2 regions of the Pseudomonas sp. SO81 genome follow, and region 2 is predicted to be linked to the other one. Evidence: riboswitches for the same ligand, from Rfam matches in the RefSeq annotation. Region 2 holds a riboswitch; the other holds the start of a gene.
The links. A riboswitch is a leader RNA that binds a small molecule or an ion and turns the genes downstream of it on or off. The one in region 2 is predicted to bind cobalamin.
Positions count from the first base shown of each region.

Region 1: linked by a shared signal. The riboswitch ahead of OH686_RS15375 (TonB-dependent receptor domain-containing protein) and the one ahead of cobO (cob(I)yrinic acid a,c-diamide adenosyltransferase) in region 2 are both predicted to bind cobalamin.

Region 1 covers NZ_CP126126.1:3,275,517-3,286,504, forward strand. Annotated here, with positions in the region: gene ribBA (bifunctional 3,4-dihydroxy-2-butanone-4-phosphate synthase/GTP cyclohydrolase II) at 1-747, shown strand, start outside; gene ribH (6,7-dimethyl-8-ribityllumazine synthase) at 856-1,332, shown strand; gene nusB (transcription antitermination factor NusB) at 1,335-1,814, shown strand; gene thiL (thiamine-phosphate kinase) at 1,828-2,793, shown strand; gene OH686_RS15345 (phosphatidylglycerophosphatase A family protein) at 2,786-3,271, shown strand; gene OH686_RS15350 (substrate-binding periplasmic protein) at 3,286-4,041, shown strand; gene OH686_RS15355 (retropepsin-like aspartic protease family protein) at 4,028-4,681, shown strand; gene ribA (GTP cyclohydrolase II) at 4,804-5,415, shown strand; gene OH686_RS15365 (MFS transporter) at 5,412-5,831, shown strand; gene OH686_RS15370 (cobalamin-binding protein) at 5,824-6,624, shown strand; gene OH686_RS15375 (TonB-dependent receptor domain-containing protein) at 6,688-8,574, opposite strand; cobalamin riboswitch at 8,657-8,869, opposite strand; gene dxs (1-deoxy-D-xylulose-5-phosphate synthase) at 8,937-10,832, opposite strand; gene OH686_RS15385 (alpha/beta fold hydrolase) at 10,914-10,988, opposite strand, start outside.
Region 2 covers NZ_CP126126.1:1,017,474-1,028,461, forward strand. Annotated here, with positions in the region: gene OH686_RS04845 (adenosylcobinamide-GDP ribazoletransferase) at 1-45, opposite strand, end outside; gene cobC (alpha-ribazole phosphatase family protein) at 45-617, opposite strand; gene cobT (nicotinate-nucleotide--dimethylbenzimidazole phosphoribosyltransferase) at 614-1,669, opposite strand; gene cobU (bifunctional adenosylcobinamide kinase/adenosylcobinamide-phosphate guanylyltransferase) at 1,666-2,187, opposite strand; gene OH686_RS04865 (cobyric acid synthase) at 2,368-3,834, opposite strand; gene cobD (threonine-phosphate decarboxylase CobD) at 3,831-4,817, opposite strand; gene cbiB (adenosylcobinamide-phosphate synthase CbiB) at 4,810-5,715, opposite strand; gene bluB (5,6-dimethylbenzimidazole synthase) at 5,712-6,362, opposite strand; gene OH686_RS04885 (cobyrinic acid a,c-diamide synthase CobB) at 6,359-7,654, opposite strand; gene cobO (cob(I)yrinic acid a,c-diamide adenosyltransferase) at 7,654-8,265, opposite strand; cobalamin riboswitch at 8,398-8,614, opposite strand; gene OH686_RS04895 (four-helix bundle copper-binding protein) at 8,720-9,055, shown strand; gene OH686_RS04900 (hypothetical protein) at 9,065-9,385, opposite strand; gene OH686_RS04905 (O-methyltransferase) at 9,420-10,082, opposite strand; gene OH686_RS04910 (C40 family peptidase) at 10,079-10,594, opposite strand; gene OH686_RS04915 (C40 family peptidase) at 10,684-10,988, opposite strand, start outside.

The DNA.
Region 1 (10,988 bases), 2.3 Mb from region 2:
GTGGCGCGCAACGCGGTGGCCGACGATATCGTCAGCCCCGGCCATATCTTCCCTCTGATGGCCCAGCCCGGCGGCGTGCTGGCCCGCGCCGGCCACACCGAGGCGGCCTGCGACCTGGCGCGCATGGCCGGTTTCGAGCCCAGTGGCGTGATCTGCGAGATCATGAACGACGACGGCACCATGGCCCGCCGTCCGGAGCTGGAGAAATTCGCCGCCGAGCACAACCTCAAGATCGGCACCATCGCTGACCTGATCCACTACCGCCTGATCCACGAGCGCACCGTCGAACGCGTCAGCGAGCAGCCACTGGACACCGAGCTGGGTCAGTTCACCCTGGTCACCTACCGCGACGGCGTGGAGAACACCGCGCACATGGCCCTGACCCTGGGCAAGGTGTGTGCCGAGGAGCCGACCCTGGTGCGTGTGCACAACATGGAGCCGCTGCGCGACCTGTTCCTGGTCAAGCAGCCCGGCCGCTGGAGCCTGCGCGCGGCCATGGCCGAAGTGGCCAAGGCCGGCAGTGGCGTGGTGCTGCTGCTGGGTAATCCGCTCACCGGTCCGGAACTGCTGGCCCACCTGGGCAAGCAACCGGCGCCGAGCCCGGCGACCTACAGCACCGTCGGCGCCGGTTCGCAGATCCTGCGTGATCTGGGCGTGCGCAAGATGCGCCTGATGAGCTCGCCGATGAAGTTCAACGCCATATCCGGCTTTGACCTGGAAGTTGTAGAATACCTGCCCGCTGAATGACGACCCCGGCCGAGCGCAGCCCGCGCCCGGCCCGGCTTTTCGTTCTACATTGATACCCACGGGACGCCCATCGGCGCCCCGGCTCTTTATACAGACTGAGACTCGCCCATGACCCTGAAGACCATCGAAGGTACCTTCATCGCCCCGCAAGGCAAATTCGCCCTGGTGGTTGGCCGCTTCAACAGCTTCGTCGTCGAGAGCCTGGTCAGCGGCGCCGTCGACGCCCTGGTCCGCCACGGCGTGAAGGAAAGCGACATCACCATCATCCGCGCGCCGGGTGCCTTCGAGATTCCGCTGGTCACCCAGAAAGTCGCCCAGCGCGGCGAGTTCGCCGCCATCATCGCCCTTGGCGCGGTGATCCGTGGTGGTACCCCGCACTTCGAATACGTCGCCGGCGAGTGCACCAAGGGCCTGGCCCAGGTCTCCATGGAATACGGCGTACCGGTGTCCTTCGGCGTGCTGACCGTCGACTCCATCGAGCAGGCCATCGAGCGCTCCGGCACCAAGGCCGGCAACAAGGGCGCCGAAGCTGCCCTGTCCGCCCTGGAAATGGTAAGTCTGCTGGCGCAGCTGGAGGCCAAGTGAGCCTGAACCACGACGACAGCCAGGACGCTCCGCAGCCCAAGGCCAAGGGCAAGATCGCCCAGCGCCGCGTGGCCCGCAGCCTGGCCATGCAGGCGCTGTATCAGTGGCATATGGCCGGTCAGTCGCTGAACGAGATCGAAGCGCAGTTCCGCGTCGATAACGACTTCAGCGGCGTCGACGGCGCCTACTTCCACGAGATCCTCGTGGGTGTGGCGCGGCAGAAGACCGAGCTGGACCAGTCCTTCGCCACCTTCCTGGATATCCCGCTGGAAGAGCTGGATCCGGTAGAACTGGCCATTCTGCGCCTGTCCGCCTGGGAGCTGACCAGCCGCGTCGACGTGCCCTACAAGGTGGTGATCAACGAAGGCATCGAGCTGGCCAAGGTGTTCGGCGCCACTGACGGGCACAAGTTCGTCAACGGCGTGCTGGACAAGCTGGCGCCGGTGCTGCGCGCGGCCGAAGTCAAAGCCAACAAGCGCTGATCGGCAGCCTGCTGTGGGCGAGTTCGAGCTGATCCGCCGCTACTTCGCCGCCGCGCCCTGTGCGCAGGCGGCCGAAGGAGTGGCGCTGGGCATCGGCGACGACTGCGCCCTGCTGCAGCCGGCTCCCGGCCAGCAACTGGCCGTGTCCACCGACACCCTGGTGGCCGGCGTACATTTCCCCGATCCCTGCGACCCGTACCTGCTCGGTCAGCGTGCGTTGGCCGTGGCGGCCAGTGATCTGGCGGCCATGGGCGCCACGCCGCTCGGTTTCACTCTCGCCATGACCCTGCCGCAGGCCGAGCCGGCCTGGCTGGAAGCTTTCGCCCGTGGCCTGTCACAGATGGCCGAGGCCTGTGGTCTGGCCCTGGTCGGTGGCGATACCACACGCGGCCCGCTGTGCCTGACGCTGACCGTGTTCGGCCAGGTGCCGACTGGCCTGGCGCTGACCCGCCGCGGTGCGCGCCCCGGTGATCTGCTTTGCGTCGGCGGCAGCCTGGGCGATGGCGCTGGCGCGCTGCCGCTGGTGCTCGGCCAGCAGGCGGCGCAGGGCGAGGCGGCCGACTACCTGCTGGCGCGCTACTGGGCGCCGCAGCCGCAGCTGGCTCTCGGCCAGTGGTTGCGTGGTAAGGCCAGCGCGGCTCTGGACATCTCCGACGGTCTGCTCGCCGACTGCGGCCATATCGCCGCGGCATCCGGCCTGGCGCTGCACATCGAGCAGGACCGCCTGCCGCTGGTGCCGGCCCTGCGCGCCCTGGCCGGCAGCGGGGCGCTGGACTGTGCACTGAGCGGTGGCGATGACTACCGCCTGGCCTTTACCCTGCCGCCTGAACTCCTGCCTGCTCTGCAGGCCCAATGGCCGGAGGCCGTGGTGATTGGCCAGGCGAAGGCAGGGCAGGGCGTGCAGCTAATCGACGGCCAGGGCCGTCACATTGAACCGCCACGGGCGGGTTATCAGCATTTCGGGAGTAGCGGTGACTGAACTGGTGAAAGTGGCGCCGCGGGTGTGGCGCAATCCCTGGCATTTCCTCGCCTTCGGTTTCGGCTCCGGCCTCATGCCCAAGGCGCCGGGGACCTGGGGCTCGCTGGTGGCGATCCCCTTCATCCCGCTGTGGCAGATGTTGCCGGACTGGGGCTACTGGCTGATGCTCGGCGTGACCATGCTGTTCGGTTTCTGGCTGTGCGGCCGGGTGGCCGAGGACATGGGCGTGCACGACCACGAAGGCATCGTCTGGGACGAGATGGTCGGCATGTGGATCACCCTCTGGCTGGTGCCCGAGGGGTGGCAGTGGTTGCTGCTAGGCTTTGTAGTGTTCCGTGTGTTCGACATCCTCAAGCCCTGGCCGATCCGCTGGATCGACCGCCATGTGCACGGTGGCATCGGCATCATGCTGGACGACGTGCTGGCCGGGGTGTTCGCCTGGCTGGCGATGCAGTTGCTGGTCTGGGGCCTGGCCTGATTCGGAGGCTGTACATGCGCGTCTGCTGGCTGGCGTTGTTGTGGTGTCTGGGGTGGCCTATCGCCCAGGCCGGCCAGGCGCTGCCGGCCGAGGTCCAGCTGGTCAGCGAGCACTGGGTCGGCCATACCAACAAGGATGGCAGCGGCCTGGCCTGGGACATCATGCGCCAGGTGTTCGAGCCGGCCGGGGTGAAGATGCACTTCCGCGTCGTGCCCTACACCCGCTCCATTGGCCTGGTCCAGCGCGGCGAGGCGGATGCCTGGCTGGGCTCCTACCGCGACGAAGTCAGCGAGAAGATCATCTACCCGCGCTGGCCCTACGACGCCGACCAGATAGTCGCCCTGTCCCTGCGCGAGCAGCCGGTACCGACCCTGCAGAACATCGGTCAGTACCGTCTGTCGTGGATTCGTGGCTACGAATATCAGCGCTATCTGCCCGGTGTTAAGCGCTACGAAGAGATCCAGCGCCGCGTCGGTATTCTGCGCATGCTCGAACTGGGGCATGCCGACTTCTTCCTCGATGCCTCCACCGAGGTCGAGGACGTGCTGCGCGAGGGGCCGGACTCTGCGCGCTTTCGCACTACCGCGCTGACCCGCTTGCCGCTGTATGCCGGCTTTGCCGATACTGCCCGCGGTCGCGCCCTGGCCGAACTCTTCGATCGGCGCATGGCCGAGCTGGTGCGTGACGGCAAGCTGCGAGCGGTCTTCAGGCGCTGGCAGCAGCCTTATCCGTTCGACGAGGACATGGAGATCCCCGATGCGTCGCCTTGAGCTGTTCGCCGCCAGCCTGTTGCTGGCCCTGACTCCCTTGCTGCATGCCGAGACCCAGGTTCAGGTGGTCGGCCTGTTCCCCGGCGCCGCGGTGCTGCTGGTGGATGGTCAGCGCAAGCTGGTGCGCAATGGCCAGACCGGCCCAGGTGGGGTCAAGGTGGTCAGCGCCGACAGCAAGGGCGCGGTGCTGGAAGTCGATGGCGTGCAGCGCAGCTACGGCATCAGCCGCGAGTACAACCAGGCTGGCGCTGGCTCCGGGCCGCAGAAGGCCCAGCTCAGCATCAGCCGCGGGGTCGGCAACCATTACTGGATCGCCGGCTCCATCGATGGTCACCCGGTGCAGTTCCTGGTCGATACCGGCGCCACCTCGGTGGCGATGAACGAAGGCCAGGCCCGCCGCCTGGGCATCGACTACCGGGTGCAGGGCAAGCCCATGGTCGCCAGCACCGCCGGCGGCAATATCCGCGCCTGGCGGATCAAGCTCGACAGCGTCAAGATCGGCGGTCTGGAGGTGCTCGGTGTGGAAGGCGCGGTGCTGGAGGGCGATTCGCCCACCGAAGTGCTGTTGGGCATGAGCTTCCTCAGCCGGGTGCGCTGGCGTGAGGAGAACGGCGTGCTGCAGCTGGAGTCCAAGCTCTAGGTGTGCTTGGCCGATTCATCGGCCCTTTCGATCCTTATCCCCGACAATTCACGCTGCGCCGCAGTGCGACGCTGCTGGTACAATGCCGGCCTTTTCTGCCGAACGTTCAACAGGAGCACCCGGTGTCCGTCGTCTTCGTCGCCGCCTCCAAGCTGCCCACGCCCTTCGCGGTGTTTACCATGCACGGTTTCCTCGATGAGGAGAGCGGCAAGGAGCACGTGGCCCTGACCCTGGGCGATATCGCCGATGGCCAGCCCGTGCTGGGTCGCCTGCATTCCGAGTGCCTGACCGGCGATGCGCTGTTCAGCCAGCGCTGCGACTGCGGCGCCCAGCTGGAAGCTGCCCTGCGCGCCATCGCCAGCGAGGGCCGCGGTGTGCTGCTGTACCTGCGCCAGGAGGGTCGTGGCATTGGCCTGCTGAACAAGATCCGCGCCTACGAACTGCAGGATGGCGGGGCCGACACGGTGGAGGCCAACGAGCGCCTGGGCTTCGCCGCCGACCAGCGCGACTACTCGATCTGCCAGCCGATGCTCGATCACCTGGGCGTTCGCGAGATCAACCTGATGACCAACAATCCGCGCAAGGTCAAGGCGCTGGAAGGCTTCGGCGTGCGCGTGGCCGAGCGTCGCCCGCTGGAGATCGGGCGCAACCCGCACAACAGCAAGTACCTGGCGACCAAGGCCGGCAAGCTCGGTCACATGCTGGGGCTGCAACACCAGGAAGAGACCGAGTGACGCGCGCCGAGGTGCGTCGCCGGCTCGCCCTCGAATGGTGGCGCTGGCTCGGCTTCGCCCTGGCACCGCTGTTCTTCCTCAATCTGCTGTTCGGCAGCAGCCAGGCGCTGGGCACGGTGCTGGAGATGCCGCTGTTCATCGCCGGCATGGCGTCCATGTTCGTCAGCCTGCCGCTGTTCTCCGCCTACAAGCGCGCGCTGATCGCCACCGAGGCCGCGCTGGATGGCGAGCACGAGCGCGAGGCCTGGCTGGAGCTGGCTCGCCAGCGGCGCAAGGCCTTTCTCGGCGCCTGCCTGCCGGGCTGGGTCGCCGCGATCGCCCTGTTCAGCGGGCTGAATGCCGTCGCCCTGATCCTCCTCGCTCTGAGCAGCGTGGTGCTGCTCTGCCTGTATCGCATCCCGCGCCAGCTTGGCTAAGCGCCTCTTCGCCGCCTGCCTGCTTGTCCTGAGCCTGCCGCTGTGTGCGGCGGAGCGGGTGGTCAGCCTGGCACCCTCGATGTCGGAAATCATGCTGGAGCTGGGCGCCGAAGAGCGCCTGGTTGGCGTGCTTGACGGTGGCGAGCGGCCGGTTGAGCTGAAGCACCTCCCCTCGGTGGGGCGCTACGGCCAGGTGGAACTGGAAACCCTGTTGGCCCTGCGCCCCGATCTGTTGCTGCTATGGCCGGACAGCGTTCCCGCGGCCCAGCGTGAACAGCTGCAGTCCTTTGGCATCCCGCTCTATGTCGGCGAACCCCACGACCTCGAACAGTTGGCCGAGCAGTTCGCCGAGGTCGGCGAGCGGGTCGGCCTTGCCGAGCGTGGCCGCCAGCTGCGCCAGCGCTTCCGCGATGGCCTGGCGAGCCTGCGCCAGCGCTACCGGCGCGAGCCGCCGTTGCCGGTGTTCTACCAGGTCTGGCATGAGCCGCTGTATACCATCGGCGGGCGGCAGATCATCGGTGACGCCCTGGATGTGTGCGGCGCACGCAACGTGTTCGCCGATCTGCAGCTGCCGGCACCGCAGGTGAATGTCGAGGCGGTGCTGGGGCGGGCGCCCGAGGTGATACTCGCCGGCAGCGACGCCGAACTGCAGCACTGGCGAGCCTGGCCGCAGTTGCCGGCGGTGCAGCGCCAGCAGCTGTGGGCGGTGCCGGACAAGGGTCTGGAACGTCCCAGCTTCCAGATGCTGGCGGCTATCGGGAAACTCTGCGCAGTGCTGGTCCAGGCTCGTTGAACCGCGCTCTAGCGCAGAAACACAAGAGGCCCCGAAAGGGGCCTTGTGCATTGCGCCGGACGTTTACAGCTCGGGGCTCCAGACGAAGCCGAGCATCGCCGTGCGGCCTTCCTGGCGGTAGCCATAGCGCTCGCCTTCGTGCTCGTACAGGGCGCGCTGGTAGTCCTTGTCCAGCAGGTTGTCGATCTTCGCTTCCAGCTTCAGCTCGCCGGTTGCCTGCCAGCTGCCGCGCAGGCCCAGCAGGCCGTAGCCGGCCAGCTCGTACTGGTTGTTCGGATCGTCGTAGCTGCTGCTCGCGGCCTGCCAGGTGGCGCCCACGGCGAAGTCGCCGAAGGCGCGGTCCAGGTCCAGGCTCAGGGTGCGGCGGGCGCGGCGGTTGAGGGTGTGGCCGGTATCGCGGTCGCGCGGGTCGACGAAGGCGACGCCCAGTTGGCCCTGCCAGCCGAACAGCTCCTGCTGCAGCGTCGCCTCGAAGCCGTGGATGCGTGCGGTGGCGATGTTCTGCGGAATGAAGTCCTGATCGCTGGCGATGGCATCCTCGATGTCGGTGCGGTAAAGCGAGGCCTCCAGGCGGGTGCTCTCGGTCAGCTCGCTGCGCCATTGCAGCTCGTAGCTCTTCGAGTGCTCGGGCTTGAGGTCCGGGTTGCTGTAGTCTGGGTAGTACAGGTCGTTGAAGGTCGGCGCGCGGAAGCCTTCGCTGTAGGACAGGATCAGGTCATTGGCGGCGTTCAGCGGCAGGGTTAGGGCGCCGCTCCAGGTGTTCTCGCTGCCGAACTGCTCGTTCTTGTCGTGGCGCATGCCCAGCTCGGTGGAGAAGTGCTCGCTCTCATAGCGATGCTGGACAAAGGCAGCCTGGTTCCAGCGCTGCTGCTCCTCGAAGGCGGTGTTGCTGTTGAGCTGATCCTCGTACCACTCGCCACCCAGCAGCAGGCTGTGGCTGTCGCTCAGGGCCAGGGTGTTGAGCCAGTTCACCGAGTCGCGGTAGGTGTTGAACACGCCACGCTCGTCGCTGAGCTTGTCCAGGCTCTCTTCGCGGTTCTCGCTGTGGCCGACTTCCAGGCGGCTGTTCCAGGTGTCGTTGATCTGCGCATCGAGGTAGCTGGAGACGCTGCTGACGGTGAAGTCGCTGTACGGGGCCTGGCCGACCGACTCGAAGGTGGTCATGTCGAAGCGGCCGAAGGGGTTGTCGAATTCGGTGCGGCCGCGCTGGTCGAGCACGTTGATGCCGGCCTCGATGCTGTCGCTGAAGCTGTGGCTGAGGCTCAGGCTGAAGGCCTTGTTGCGGTAGGCGTCGTGATCCTGGTCGGACTCGTAGGACGGGCCGCTGCGATCGAAGCCGTTGGTCTCGTTGAGGCTGCCGGCCAGGCTGAAACGGGTCTGCTGGTCGCCGCCGGAGATGCCGGCGCTGCGCTGCCAGGCACCGTGGCTGCCATAGCCCACGCGCACGAAGGGCTTGAGGCCTTCGCCAGCGCTGCGGCGAGTGAAGATCTGCACCACGCCGCCGATGGCGTCGGCGCCATACACCGCGGAGCGTGGGCCGCGCAGCACTTCGATGCGCTCGATCTGGTCGATGTTGATGTGCTGCAGGTTGCTGTCGCCGGAGCTGGCCGAACCGATGCGCATGCCGTCCACCAGCACCAGGCTCTGGGCCGACTTGGTGCCGCGAATGTACAGGCTGGTCAGGCTGCCGATGCCGTTGTCGGTCGCCTGAACGCCAGGTACGCGCTTGAGTAGGTCGGTCACCGACGAGGGCTGCAGGCGCTCGATGTCGGCGCGGGTGAACACGGTGCTGGCGGTGCTGCTGGCGCTGCGCTGCTGCACATCGCGGTTGGCGCTGATCAGGGTTTCGGACAGCTTCAGCGCAGCCTCCTGGCCGGCGGCCAGCAGGTTGGTGCCGGGCAGCAGGGCCATGGCCAGGGCCGAGAGAGGCAGGGAACGGGACAGCTTCATGGAGATTCCTCAAAGATCGCAAGACTTCGAGGAGGGCAGGACAGGCGCGGGCGGGCGCCTGACGGTGCTGCCCTCCGCAACACCAGTCGAATCCGTCCAGGCCGGTCTCCGGGCTCTCGACGCGCCGGCTCGCCTTCCCGGGAGACCCAGTGGCTGATGAGCGGGCGTGCAGCCGGTGGGCTGCGGTCGATTACCGTTGCGGGGGCAGCGCCGGGATGGCTCCTCGCGGAGCGCACCGGCTTCCCGTTTAACGCTGTTCCTGTGGACGCAGCGCACCTGGCGGAATGCAAAAACGCCGCGCACCTTAGTGCGCAGCCGGATGAATTACAAACAAGTTGGATTCAGGGCTGGATGAGCATGGCTCATCCAGCCAGCTGCGCCAGTCGCGCCCGCACCGCCGTCTCGATGCCGGCGGTATCCAGCCCGCACTCGGCGAGCATCTGGGCCGGCTTGGCGTGCTCGACGTAGTAGTCGGGTAGGCCCAGGTGCAGCAGTGGCTTGACCAGGTTCTCGGCGGCGAGGAACTCGCTGACCGCGCTGCCGGCACCACCCATCACGGCGTTTTCCTCGATGGTCACCAGCAGCTCGTGGCTGGCGGCCAGTTCACATAGGAGGGTTTCGTCGAGGGGTTTGACGAAGCGCATATCGACCACGGTGGCGTCCAGCGCCTCGCCGACGCGCAGCGCCTCGGCCAGCTGCACGCCGAAGGCCAGCAGGGCGGTGCGCTTGCCCTGGCGACGGACCACGGCCTTGCCGATCTCCACCGGCTCCAGGCGCGGGTCGATCGGCGTGTTGGGACCGCTGCCACGCGGATAACGTACGGCCGCCGGGCCCTGGAAGTGGTAGCCGGTGGTCAGCAGCAGGCGCAGCTCGTTCTCGTCGCTGGGCGTGGCCACCAGCATGCCGGGGATGCAGCGCAGGTAGGAGATATCGAAGCTGCCGGCGTGGGTCGGACCGTCTTCGCCGACCAGGCCGGCGCGGTCGATGGCGAACAGCACGTCGAGGTGCTGCACGGCCACGTCGTGGATCAGCTGGTCGTAGGCGCGTTGCAGGAAGGTGGAGTAGATCGCCACCACCGGCTTGGCTCCGTCGCAGGCCATGCCGGCGGCCAGGGTCACTGCGTGCTGTTCGGCGATGGCCACGTCGAAGTAGCGCTCCGGGAAGCGCTCGCTGAAGGCCACCAGGTCGGAGCCTTCCTTCATCGCCGGGGTGATGCCGACCAGGCGCTCGTCCTGCTCGGCCATATCGCACAGCCACTGGCCGAACACGGCGGAGTATTTCGGGCCGGAGGCTTGCTTCGGCTCGACTGGCGCCTTGATCGGCTCCAGCTTGGTGATGGCGTGGTAGCCGATCGGGTCGACCTCGGCCGGGGCGAAACCCTTGCCCTTCTTGGTCACCACATGGAGGAACTGCGGGCCCTCCAGGTCGCGCATATTGCGCAGGGTGGCGATCAGGGTCGGCAGGTCGTGGCCATCGATGGGGCCGACGTAGTTCCAGCCCAGCTCCTCGAACAGGGTGCCGGGCACCAGCATGCCCTTGGCGTGCTCCTCGACCTTGCGCGCTATCTCCCAGGCGCCGGGCAGGCGCGAGAGGATCTTCTTGCTGCCTTCGCGCATGCTCGAATAGGTGCGGCTGGAGATGATCTTGGCCAAATAGTTGGACAGGCCGCCGACGTTCTTGGAAATCGACATGTCGTTGTCGTTGAGCACGACCAGCATATTGGCCTTCACATCGGAGGCATGATTCAGCGCCTCGAAGGCCATGCCGGCGGTCAGTGCGCCGTCGCCGATCACGGCCACCGACTTGCGCTTGCTGCCCTGCAGGCGCGCGGCTATGGCCATCCCTAAGGCGGCGCTGATGCTGGTGCTGGAGTGGCCGACGCCGAAGGTGTCGTACTCGCTCTCGCTGCGGCGCGGGAAGGCGGCCAGGCCGTCCTTCTGGCGCAGGCTGCCCATGCGCTCGCGGCGGCCGGTGAGGATCTTGTGCGGGTAGGCCTGGTGGCCCACGTCCCACACCAGGCGGTCGTCCGGGGTGTCGAAGATGTAGTGCAGAGCGATGGTCAGCTCGATCACGCCGAGGCCGGCACCGAAATGCCCGCCGGTCTGGCCAACGCTGTACAGCAGGTATTGGCGCAGCTCGTCGGCCAGGCTTTCCAGCTCGCTTTCCGCCAGGCGGCGCAGGCCGTCCGGGGTGTCGGCGCTGTCGAGCAGGGGCGTGGCAGGACGCTCGCGGGGGATTTCGTGGAAGGTGGTCGGCATCAGGCGGATCGTTATAGGCATACAAAAGATGCGGCAGTTTACCTGAAGCGCCGGAAACAGCCCAAACGACCTGTGAGTGGATCAGTCCGCGGCGTAATGCCGCGCCAAGAAGTCCAGCAGCAGGGCGTTGACCCGCTCGCCGTCCTCGCTCTGCAG
Region 2 (10,988 bases):
GCGGGTGAGGAACTGCAGGGCGATCAGCAGCGGCTGCGGCAGCATCAGGCTTCGGTCAGCTGCAGACCGGCTTCGACCTGCAGGCCATGCAGCGCGCCATAGCCCACCTCCACCTGCAGCAGCTGGTTCTCCGGCAGCTTGCGCGCGCGGGCCAGTAGCAGACGCATCACGCCACCGTGGGTGATCAGCAGCACGCGCTGGCCATCCAGCTCGGCCTGCAGACGCTCGATGGCGCCCAGCACGCGCCCGGCGAAGTCCTTGACCGGCTCGGCCTGCGGCGGCGTGAAGTGGTAGGGCTCGTTCCAGAATTTGCCGAGCGCTTCCGGATCCTCCAGCAGCACCTCGGCCGAATTACGCCCCTCCCAGGCGCCGAAGTGCAGCTCGCGCAGATCGGCCTCGATGCGCAGCGGCAGGCCGTTAGCTTCGGCGAACTCGCGGGCGAAGGACTCGCAACGCTGCAGCGGCGAGCTGATCACCAGGTCCCAGCCGCCCTTGCCGGCCAGGGCCAGCTGCATCTGCTGGCGTCCCTGCTCGGTCAGCGCATCGTCGCTGCTGCCGCGAAAACCGGGGCCGGCGTCGGTCACACCATGGCGCAACATATCCAGGAAAAGAGTCATAAGCGGTCCTCAACCAGTGCTTCGGAAAATGTAGCCATGCCGCCGTGCAGGGCGCAGGCCAGTTTGATCAGGGGCAGCGCCAGGGCGGCACCACTGCCCTCGCCCAGGCGCAGGCCGAGGTCGAGCAGCGGCGTGCCGCCGAGCTCCGCCAGCAACGCGGCGTGGCCCGGCTCGGCGCCGGCGTGGGCGAACAGCAGCCAGGGCTGCACGCCAGGATTCAGGCGCACGGCGCACAGGGCCGCCGCGCTGCAGATAAAACCATCGACCACCGCCGGAATACCGGCCTGGGCGCAGGCCAGATAGGCACCAGCCAGGGCCGCCAATTCGAAGCCGCCGACTCGGCGCAGGGCCTCGAAGGGTTCGGCAAGCGCAGCGCCGTGCAGAACCAGGGTGCGCTCGATCACCGCCTGCTTGTGGCTGACGCCAGCGGCGTCCAGCCCGGTGCCGGGACCGGCCAGCTGTGCCGGGCTCAGGTCACTCAGCGCACAGGCCAGGGCCGTGGCGGCGCTGGTATTGCCGATGCCCATCTCGCCGGCCAGCAGCAGATCGCAACCCTCGGCCAGGGCCTGTTGCACCGCGTCGCGACCGGCCTGCAGGGCGGCGGCACATTGCTCGGCGGTCATGGCCGGCTCGACGGCGAAGTTGGCGGTGCCGGCGCCGAGGCGAAGATGGCGCACACCAGGCAGCTCCAGATCGAGATCGATGGTGCCTAGGTCAAACAGGCGCAACGGCATGCCCTGCTCGCGGGCCAGCACGCTGACGGCGGCGCCGCCGGCGACAAAGTTGCCGAGCATCTGCGCGGTCACCGCCTGCGGATAAGCGGACACGCCCTCGGCGACCACCCCGTGGTCGCCGGCGAACAACACCAGCTGCGGGCTGCGGATGACGGGTTTCTCCCGTCCCTGCAGTGCGGCCAGGCGCACGGCCAGGGCCTCCAGCGCACCGAGGGCGCCGGTCGGTTTGGTCAGTTGCGCCTGGCGCGCCAGGGCGGCGGCCTCGGCGACAGCATCGGGTTGGCGGCAGGCTTGCTGCCACCAGAATGAAGAAGTCATAGCGGCGCTCCTTTGAGCAGCATGGGCAGGCCGGCGACGCAGAACTGCACACGCTCGGCCCGTTCGGCCACGGCCTGGTGCAGCCAGCCGGCCTCGTCGACGTAACGACGGGTCAGCTCACCCAGCGGCACCACACCCAGGCCGGTCTCGTTGCTGACCAGGATGATGCGCCCGGGCAGCTCGGCCAGCGCCTCGAGGAAGGCATCGCGCTGCATGGCCAGGCGGGTCTCGTCTTCCAGCATCAGCAGGTTGGTCAGCCACAGGGTCAGGCAGTCGACCAGCAGGCAGCGCTCGGGGGCGGCATTGTCGCGCAGGGCACGGGACAGTTCGAGGGGCTCCTCGACCAGGCCCCACTGCGCCGGGCGCGAGGTACGGTGATGGGCGATGCGCTTGGCCATCTCGCCGTCCCAGGCCTGCCCGGTGGCGATATAGGTGACCGGCAGGCCGCTGTCCGCCGCCAGCTTCTCGGCCAGACGGCTCTTGCCGGAGCGGGCGCCACCGAAGATCAGTTCAAGCATGGACAGTACCCTCTGGATCGACCCTCACCCCAACACTCTCCCGAGGGAGAGGGTGCTGATCGAGGCTGCGTTGAAATGTGTGCTCAAACTCGAGCACGGAATAACCCACTCTTCCTGCCGAAGAGGACCGGGATGAGGGAGTCGCCCCCGCCCGATGCCTCGCCAATGCGCATGACACTCCTAGAGGCCACATAACTCACGCAACAGCCGGGTATCCAGATGCGCCTCGACCAGGTCGGCCAGGCGCTCGATATCGCGTTCGCGGCGCGCATAGTAATCCACCTGGCGCGCCTCGCGCAGACCGGCCCAGCGCAGCAACTCGGCGCAGGCGGCCGGCTGCTCGAACAGGCCGTGCAGGTAGGTGGCCATGACCTGGCCGTCGGCGCTGATGGCGCCGTCGCTGCGGCCGTCGTCCAGGCGCACGGCGGGACTGCCCAGCGCCGGACCGCTACTGATCCCGGCGTGGATCTCGTAACCGCTGACCTCCAGATCACCCAGGCTCAGGCGCCCGCGTACATTACGCAGCTGCTTCTCCGGCTCCAGCACGGTGGCGTAGTCGAGCAGGCCGAGGCCCGCGCTGCTGCCGGCCGGGCCTTCCAGACCATGGGGATCGTCGATACGCGTGCCGAGCATCTGTAGGCCGCCGCAGATGCCAAGGACCTTGCCGCCGTAGCGCAGGTGGCGGGCGATGGCGGCGGCCCAGCCGTGCTCGCGCAGACGCGCCAGGTCGGCCCGTACGCTTTTCGAGCCGGGCAGGATGATCAGGTCGGCCGGCGGCATGCTCTGCCCTGGGCCGATAAACTGCAGGTCCACCTGCGGGTGCAGGCGCAGCGGATCGAAGTCGGTGTGGTTGCTGATGCGCGGCAGCACCGGCACGGCGACGCGCAGTACCTCGCGCTCCTTGTCCGGCTGCAGCACCTGCACCGCGTCCTCGGCCTCCAGATGGAAGTCCATCAGGTACGGCAGCACGCCGAGCACTGGCTTGCCGGTGCGCTGCTCCAGCCAGTCCAGCCCCGGTTGCAGCAGGGCGATATCGCCACGGAAGCGGTTGATCACAAAGCCCTTCACCCGCGCCTGCTCGCTCGGCGACAGCAGCTCCAGGGTGCCGACCAGATGGGCGAACACGCCGCCCTTGTCGATATCGGCGATCAGCAGCACCGGGCAGTCCACCGCCTCGGCGAAGCCCATGTTGGCGATGTCGCCGGCGCGCAGGTTGATCTCGGCCGGCGAGCCGGCGCCCTCCACCATCACCACCGGATACTGCGCGGCCAGGCGGGCGTGGGATTCAAGCACCGCCTCGCGGGCAACGCGCTTGTAGTCGTGGTAGGCCATCGCATTCATATTGCCGATGGCGCGGCCCTGGATGATCACCTGGGCGCCGGTGTCGCTATTGGGCTTGAGCAGCACCGGGTTCATATCGGTGTGCGGCGCCAGGCCAGCCGCCTGGGCCTGCACCGCCTGGGCACGGCCGATCTCGCCGCCATCGGCAGTCACCGCACTGTTGAGCGCCATATTCTGCGGCTTGAATGGCGCCACGCTGACGCCCTGGCGTTGCAGCCAGCGGCACAGCGCGGTCACCAGGGTGCTCTTGCCCGCGTCCGAGGTGGTGCCTTGCACCATCAGAGTGGCCGGCAATCCGGTGGTCATGCGGGCATCTCCTTCAGCGCCAGCTCCAGGCGCTGCCAACCGGCCTCGTCGCCGGGCAGGCCGAAGCGCAGGCAGCGAGTCTCGGCGAACAGGCGCAGGAGAATGCCGCGCCGGGCGAAGTAGCCGTGCAGGCCAACCGCCTGGTGATGGCCGACCAGCTGGAACAGTGCGCAGCCACCGGCCGGGGCCAGACCATGATCGCTGAGCAGCACGGCCAGGCGCAGGCCATCGGCGCGCAGGCGCTCGCGCTGGCGACGCTGGCCTTCGCCATCGGCCAGCAAGGCGCAGGCCACCGCCCGCGTCGGCCCACTGACGGTCCAGGGCCCGAGCTGCTCGCCGAGGCGCTCGAGCAGTTCGCTTGCGGCCAGGACGAAGCCCAGGCGAATACCGGCCAGGCCGAAGAACTTGCCGAACGAGCGCAGCACGATCAGCCCCGGGCGCTGACTGTCGGTCGCCAGACTGTGCTCGGGGGTGCAGTCCATGAAGGCTTCGTCGACCAGCAGCCAGCCGCCGCGCCCGGCCAGTCGCGCGTGCCATTCGAGCAGACGCTCGCGTTCGATCAGCCGGCCGCTAGGATTGTTCGGGTTGACCACCAGCAGCACGTCGAGGCGCTCCAGCGAGCGCTCCACCGGGCCCTCGCCCAGCTCCTGGACCAGATGACCCTCGCGGCGCCAGGCGGCGGCATGCTCGGCATAGGCCGGCGAGACGATGCCGACCCGCAGGCCGGGGCGGCGCAGACGAGGCAGGGTCTGGATCGCCGCTTGGGAACCGGCCACCGGCAACAATGCAGGCACGCCGTAATAGTCGCGAGCCGTCGCCTCCAGGCCGTCGTCGGCCTCGGGCAGGCGCTGCCAGGCGGAATCGGGGATGGCCGGCAGCGGCCAGCCATAGGGGGCGATGCCGGTGGACAGGTCGAGCCAGTCCGCCAGCGGGATGCCATAGCGCTGCGCCGCCTCGCGCAGGCGGCCACCGTGTTCAAGCAAGGTACAGCCCTCCCACGACCAGGATCAGCAGCCACAGGGCCACGCCGCCATGCACCAGGTTGAGCGCCCGCTCGATATCGCGAGCCTGCGGCGGCAAGCCTTCACCCAGCTGCGGACGCTGCTCCTCGATGCCATGGTAGACGGCCGAGCCGCCCAGGCTGACGCCCAGGGCGCCGGCGCCGGCAGCCATCACCGGGCCGGCATTGGGGCTGTCCCAGAGGGGCGCCTGGCGCCGCCAGCAGCGCAGGGCCAGGGCGGTGCGGCCGAGCAGCGCGTAGGTCAGCGCCACCAGGCGCGCGGGAATGTAATTGAGCGCGTCGTCGATGCGCGCGGCCGCCCAGCCAAAGCGCTCGAAACGCTCGTTGCGGTAGCCCCACATGGCGTCCAGGGTATTGCTCAGGCGGTACAGCACCACACCCGGTGCGCCCAGCAGGCAGAACCAGAACAGCGCGGCGAACACCGCATCCGAGCCGTTCTCCAGAACCGACTCGGTGCCGGCGCGGGCCACGCCGGTGGCATCCAGCTCGGCGGTGCGCCGGCTGACCAGGTAACCGACACGCTGCCGCGCCTGCGGCAGATCGCCCAGACGCAGCGCCTGGGCCACCGGCAGCGCATGCTGGCCGAGGCTCTTCAGGCCGACGGCGAAATACAGGGCGAGGATCTCCAGCAGCCAGCCCAGTTCGCTCAGGCTCAGCAGCCAGACCAGCGCCACCGGCGGCAGCACCGCCAAGCACCAGCCGCTGACGCCATGGCTGCGCCAGCCGCGCCCACCGGCATTGAGGCGCTGCTCGATACGTTTGGCCAGGTTGCCGAAGCCCACCAGCGGGTGCCAGCGTCGCGGCTCGCCGAGCCAGGCATCCAGGCCCATGCCGGCCAGGGCGGACAGTGCGACGCTCACGTCTGCTGCCCCCAGCGATCGGCGAATACCAGCTCGCTCAGCGGCCGCTCGCTGGCCCAGCCTTCCTGCACCAGCATCGGCCGCTCGTAGAACTCGGTCACCGGCCCCAGGCACAGCACCGCCACCGGCTGGCTGCCCGCCGGCATGCCGAGCAGCTCGGCCAAGGCCAGTGGATCGAACAGCGACACCCAGCCCAGCCCCAGGCCTTCGGCGCGGGCCGCCAGCCAGAGGTTCTGGATGGCGCAGCTGAGCGAGGCCAGGTCCATCTGCGGCAGGGTGCGGCGACCGAACACATGGGCCTCGCGACCATCCATCAGGGCCGCCACCAGCAGCTCGGCGCAGTCGCGGATGCCCTCGACCTTGAGCCGCATGAACTCGTCGCTGCGCTCGCCCAGGGCCTCGGCGGTGCGCACCCGCTCGGCCTCGACCAGGCCGTGGATGCCCTCGCGCAACTCCGGTCGGGTGATGCGGACAAAGCGCCAAGGCTGCATCAGGCCGACACTGGGCGCCTGGTGCGCCGCCTGCAGCAGGCGCGCGAGCAGCTCCGGTGCCACCTTGCCGCCGGCGAAGTGGCGCATGTCGCGGCGTTCGGCGATGGCGCGGTAGACCGCGGCGCGCTCGTCGGGGCTGAAGGCGTGGTCGCTCATGGCAACAGCAGCTCGGCCGTCGCGCTGGGGTTGGACGGCAGGTAGAAGTGGATATAGGAGGCGGTCAGGCGGCCATCGCGGAACACCGCCTCGGCCACCGGTTTGCCGTTCGGGCAGACGCCACGGGCCAGCGGCGCCTGGGCGCAGTCGAGCACAGAATGGTGGTAAGTATGCCCGCGCAAGCTGCCTTCCGGCAGTTCCACCTGCTGCAGTGCCAGGGCGGCCAGGCGCGGCTGCATCACCGCACGTCCCGGCAGCAGGCCGAGCAGCTCGGCGCTTTCGCCCTGCTTGTCGGTCAGCGCCTCGAGCAGATAGAGCATGCCGCCGCACTCGGCGAGGATCGGCTTGCCGGCCGCGTGATGGGCGCGAATAGCCGCAAGCATCGACCGATTGCCCTGCAGCCGATCCAGGTGCAGTTCGGGATAGCCGCCAGGCAGGTACAGGCTGTGCACCTCCGGCAGGGCCTGGTCGGCCAGCGGCGAGAAGAACACCAGCTCGGCGCCCAGGGCGCGCAGCAGATCGAGATTGGCCTGGTAGAGGAAGGCGAAGCTGGTGTCGCGGGCCACGCCGATGCGTACGCCTTTCAGCAACGGCTCGAAGGCCTGCTCCTGCGGTGCGGCAAAGGCGACGGGATCGGGCAGCAACGCGCCGGCGCTGGCCAGCAGGGCATCGGCGGCGGCGTCCAGGCGCGAGTCCAGATCGGCCAGCTCCTCGGCCTGGATCAGCCCCAGGTGGCGGCGCGGCAGCTCCAACGCGGCGGAGCGCGGCAGGCCGCCGAACCAGCGGATCGAGGGCGGCAGGCTATCGCGCAGGATGCCGTTGTGGCGCTCGCTGCCGGTGCGGTTGGCCAGCACCCCGGCAAACGGCAGGCTGTGCTGGAAGTGCGCCAGGCCATAGGCCATGGCGCCGAAGGTCTGGGCCATGGCACCGGCGTCGATCACCCCCAGCACCGGTACTTGCAGACGCCGCGCCAGATCGGCGGCCGAGGGGCTGCCATCGAACAGGCCCATGACGCCCTCGATCAGGATCAGGTCGGCCTCGCCGGCTGCCTGCCACAGCAGCTGGCGGGTCTGCTCCTCGCCGACCATCCACAGATCCAGCTGGTACACCGGCGCGCCGCTGGCGCGGGCGAGGATCATCGGATCGAGGAAGTCCGGGCCGCACTTGAACACCCGCACCCGCTTGCCGGCACGGCTGTGCAGGCGCGCCAGGGCGGCGGTGACGGTGGTCTTGCCCTGGCCCGAGGCGGGAGCGGCGATCAGCAGGGCCGGGCAGTGGCGTGGCTCGGCCATCAGAATTCGACCCCTTTCTGCGCCTTCACGCCCGCCTTGAAGGCGTGTTTGACCAGGGTCATCTCGGTCACCGTATCGGCCGCCTCGATCAGCCCCGGCTGGGCGCCGCGACCGGTCACCACCACGTGCTGCAGCAGCGGGCGTGCCTCGATATCGGCCAGCACCTGATCCAACTGCAGATAGCCGTGTTTGAGGGCGATATTCAGCTCGTCCAGCACCACCAAGCCGATGCTCTCGTCGGCCAGCAGGCGACGCGCCACCTGCCAGGCCTCGCCGGCCATGGCGACATCGCGCTGACGGTCCTGGGTCTCCCAAGTGAAGCCCTCGCCCATCACGAACCACTGCACCTCGTCGGGGAAACGGCGGAAGAAGGCTTCCTCGCCGGTGCTGGCGGCGCCCTTGATGAACTGCACCACGCCGACCTTAATGCCATGCCCCAGGGCGCGGGCGACCATGCCGAAGGCCGAGCTGCTCTTGCCCTTGCCGTTGCCGGAATGCACCAGCAGCAGGCCATATTCGTCCTGGGCCTGGGCGATCTTTGCGTCGATCAGGGCTTTCTTGCGTTGCATGCGCGCCAGATGACGGGCGTCGCGTTCGGCCGACTCGTTCATGTTCGGACTCCTCTTTGCCGGCGCCACAGCGCCCTGCGCACCCGGCTGGCGGGTACACGAACAGAAACAAGGACAGAACGAGGAAAGCAACGGCCAGGCCCGAGAAGGCCGCAACCGCAGAGCCCGCCGCACTGCCGTGGATCGCGACAGGCCGGTCTCCGGGCTCGTGAGCCAGGCCTCGCGGCCTGCGGATCGCGCCTTCCCGTGCCGGGGCACAGTGGCGTCGAGCGACCCTTTTACTCACCTACCGTTGCGGGGGCAGCGCCGGAATCTTCGTAACGAATGCACCGGCTTCCCTGTTTCACCCTCGGACGCGTCGCGTCGGGGCACCTGAAGCAGGCGCGCAGCTTAGGCCCAGCGCATGCCTCGGTCAATCGCGCGCCGCCCGGCAGATCGGTCGAACCCACAGGGACCAGGAGGCTCACAGCAAGACAACCGAGCAAAGGAGAACCCCATGGCTAAGCAACGCTACGCCTCCTGCATCCAGGCCTGCAGCGCCTGCGCCATCGCCTGTGAAACCTGCGCCGCCGCCTGCCTCAAGGAACCCGACCTGCAGCACATGGCCATCTGTATTGCCTGCGATATCGACTGTGCCGACATCTGCCGCCTTGCCGAGCGCCTGATGGTGCGCGACAGCCCGCTGTGCGACGAATTCGTGCGCCTCTGCGCGATAGCCTGCCAGGCCTGTGCCGAGGCCTGCGGCAAGCATCAGCATGACCATTGCCAGCAATGCGCCCAGGCCTGCCAGCGCTGCGTGGTGGAATGCGAGGCGCTGGCCGCCGGCGCCTGAACTCGAACCTCAGTGCCTGGGCGTGAAGCCCGCCGGCTTGCTCGCCAGCCACTCGACGAAGGTGCGCAGGCGCTCGTCGCCCAGCAGGGCCTCGCGGCTGTTGTAGGTCAGCGCCAGTTCCTTCTCGCTGAACAGCTTGTGGATCTGGTTGTGGCAGGCGCGGCAGACCCACAGGGTGGCGGTGATGCGCTCTGTCTTGGCGAAGCGCTTCTGCACGTAGGGCTTGTCGTGCAGGGCCTTGGGGATCAGGTGGTGGCGGGTCAGCGGCAAGGCGCGGGCGCAGAGCTCGCAGGCATCGGGCTGGGGTGGCAGGCGGATCGGTTCGGGCATGTGGCGATGATGCCACAGCCCTGGCTGGCCGGCGCTAACGCTTGCGGCAGATGCTCAGCCCGTCGCCCAGCGGCAGCAGGCTGAGGTCGACGCGGGTGTCGCGGCGCAGGCCGCGGTTGAGCGCCTGGATCGCGCGGGTATCGGCGCTGTCCGGGCTGGTCTCCAGCACCCGACCACCCCACAGCACGTTATCGAACAGGATCAGGCCGCCCTTGCGCGCCAGCACCAGGGCGTGTTCCAGGTACACCGTGTAGTTGGCCTTGTCGGCGTCGATGAAGATCAGGTCGAAGCTCTCGCCATGGCCGCCACGCTCTAGCCCATTGAGCGTCTCCAGCGCTGGCGCCAGGCGCAGATCGATGCGTTCGCTCACCCCGGCCTCGTACCAGTAGCGCTCGGCGATGGCGTTGTACTCGCCGGGCAGGTCGCAGCAGATCAGCCGACCGTCTTCAGGCATAGCCTGGGCCATGCACAAGGCGCTGTAACCGGTGAAGGTGCCGATCTCGAGAATCTTGCGTGCACCGCACAATTGCACCAGCAGGGCCATGAACTGACCCTGCTCCGGGGCGATCTGCCAACGCGCCATGGGCAGCAGCGCGGTCTCTTCGCGCAGGCGCTTGAGCAGCGGCGCCTCGCGCAACGACACGTCCAGCAGGTACTGGTAGAGGGCGTCGTCGAGGTTCAGCGTGCGGTTGGTCATGGCTGGCGTGCCAGCTGGCCCGCGGCCAGGACCCGCTTGGCGCCGAGGTAGCTCTTCTGCCAGTAGGCCTGGGTCAGGTAGTCCAGGCGCACGGTGCCGCCGCTGGAGGGGGCATGCACGAAGCGCCCCTCGCCGACATAGATGCCGGCATGGCTGACCTTGCCGCCGCCGTTGGTGGCGAAGAACACCAGGTCGCCGCTCTGCAGCTCGCCACGGCCGACATTGGGCACGCGCAGGTTGATCATGTCGCGGGTCGAGCGCGGCAGCTGGATGCCGGCGGCGTTGCGGTAGACGTAGCCGATCAGGCCGCTGCAGTCGAAGCCGCTCTCCGGCGTGTTGCCGCCATAGCGATAGGGCGTGCCTTCCAGGCCGATGGCGCTGATCACCACGTCATCGGCGTTGGCGCCGACTATGGGGAAGGGATTGTTGGGTTCTTGGGAGGGAGGGTTGCCGGCGCAGGCGGTGAGCAGCGCGGCGAGGGCTAGCAGGGAGAGGCGAGCCGTGAAATGCATGGGCGGTCGTCCTGGCCGGAATGCGCCCTACTCTGCCGGCTCGCAGGCACGGGCGCAAGGCCCGTGCACTGCTTTGGATCAGGGCCGGATCAGCGATGCAGCGGCGAACGCTCGGCGGACGGTTGCTCCGGCGCCATGGCCAGCACGCGCTTGGCTTCCATGTAGCTGCGGCTCCAGTAGCTGTCGTCAAGGCTGTCCACCCGCACACCGCCGCTGCGGCTGCTGCTGGAATGGATGAACTGGTCGTCGCCCAGGTAGATGCCGGCGTGGCTGACGCGGCCACGGCCACGGTTGTTGAAGAAGATCAGGTCGCCCGGCTCCAGCTCGCTGCGCGATACCAGCGGCGCGTCGAGATTGATCAGCTCGCGGGTGGAGCGCGGCAGCTTCATGCCCG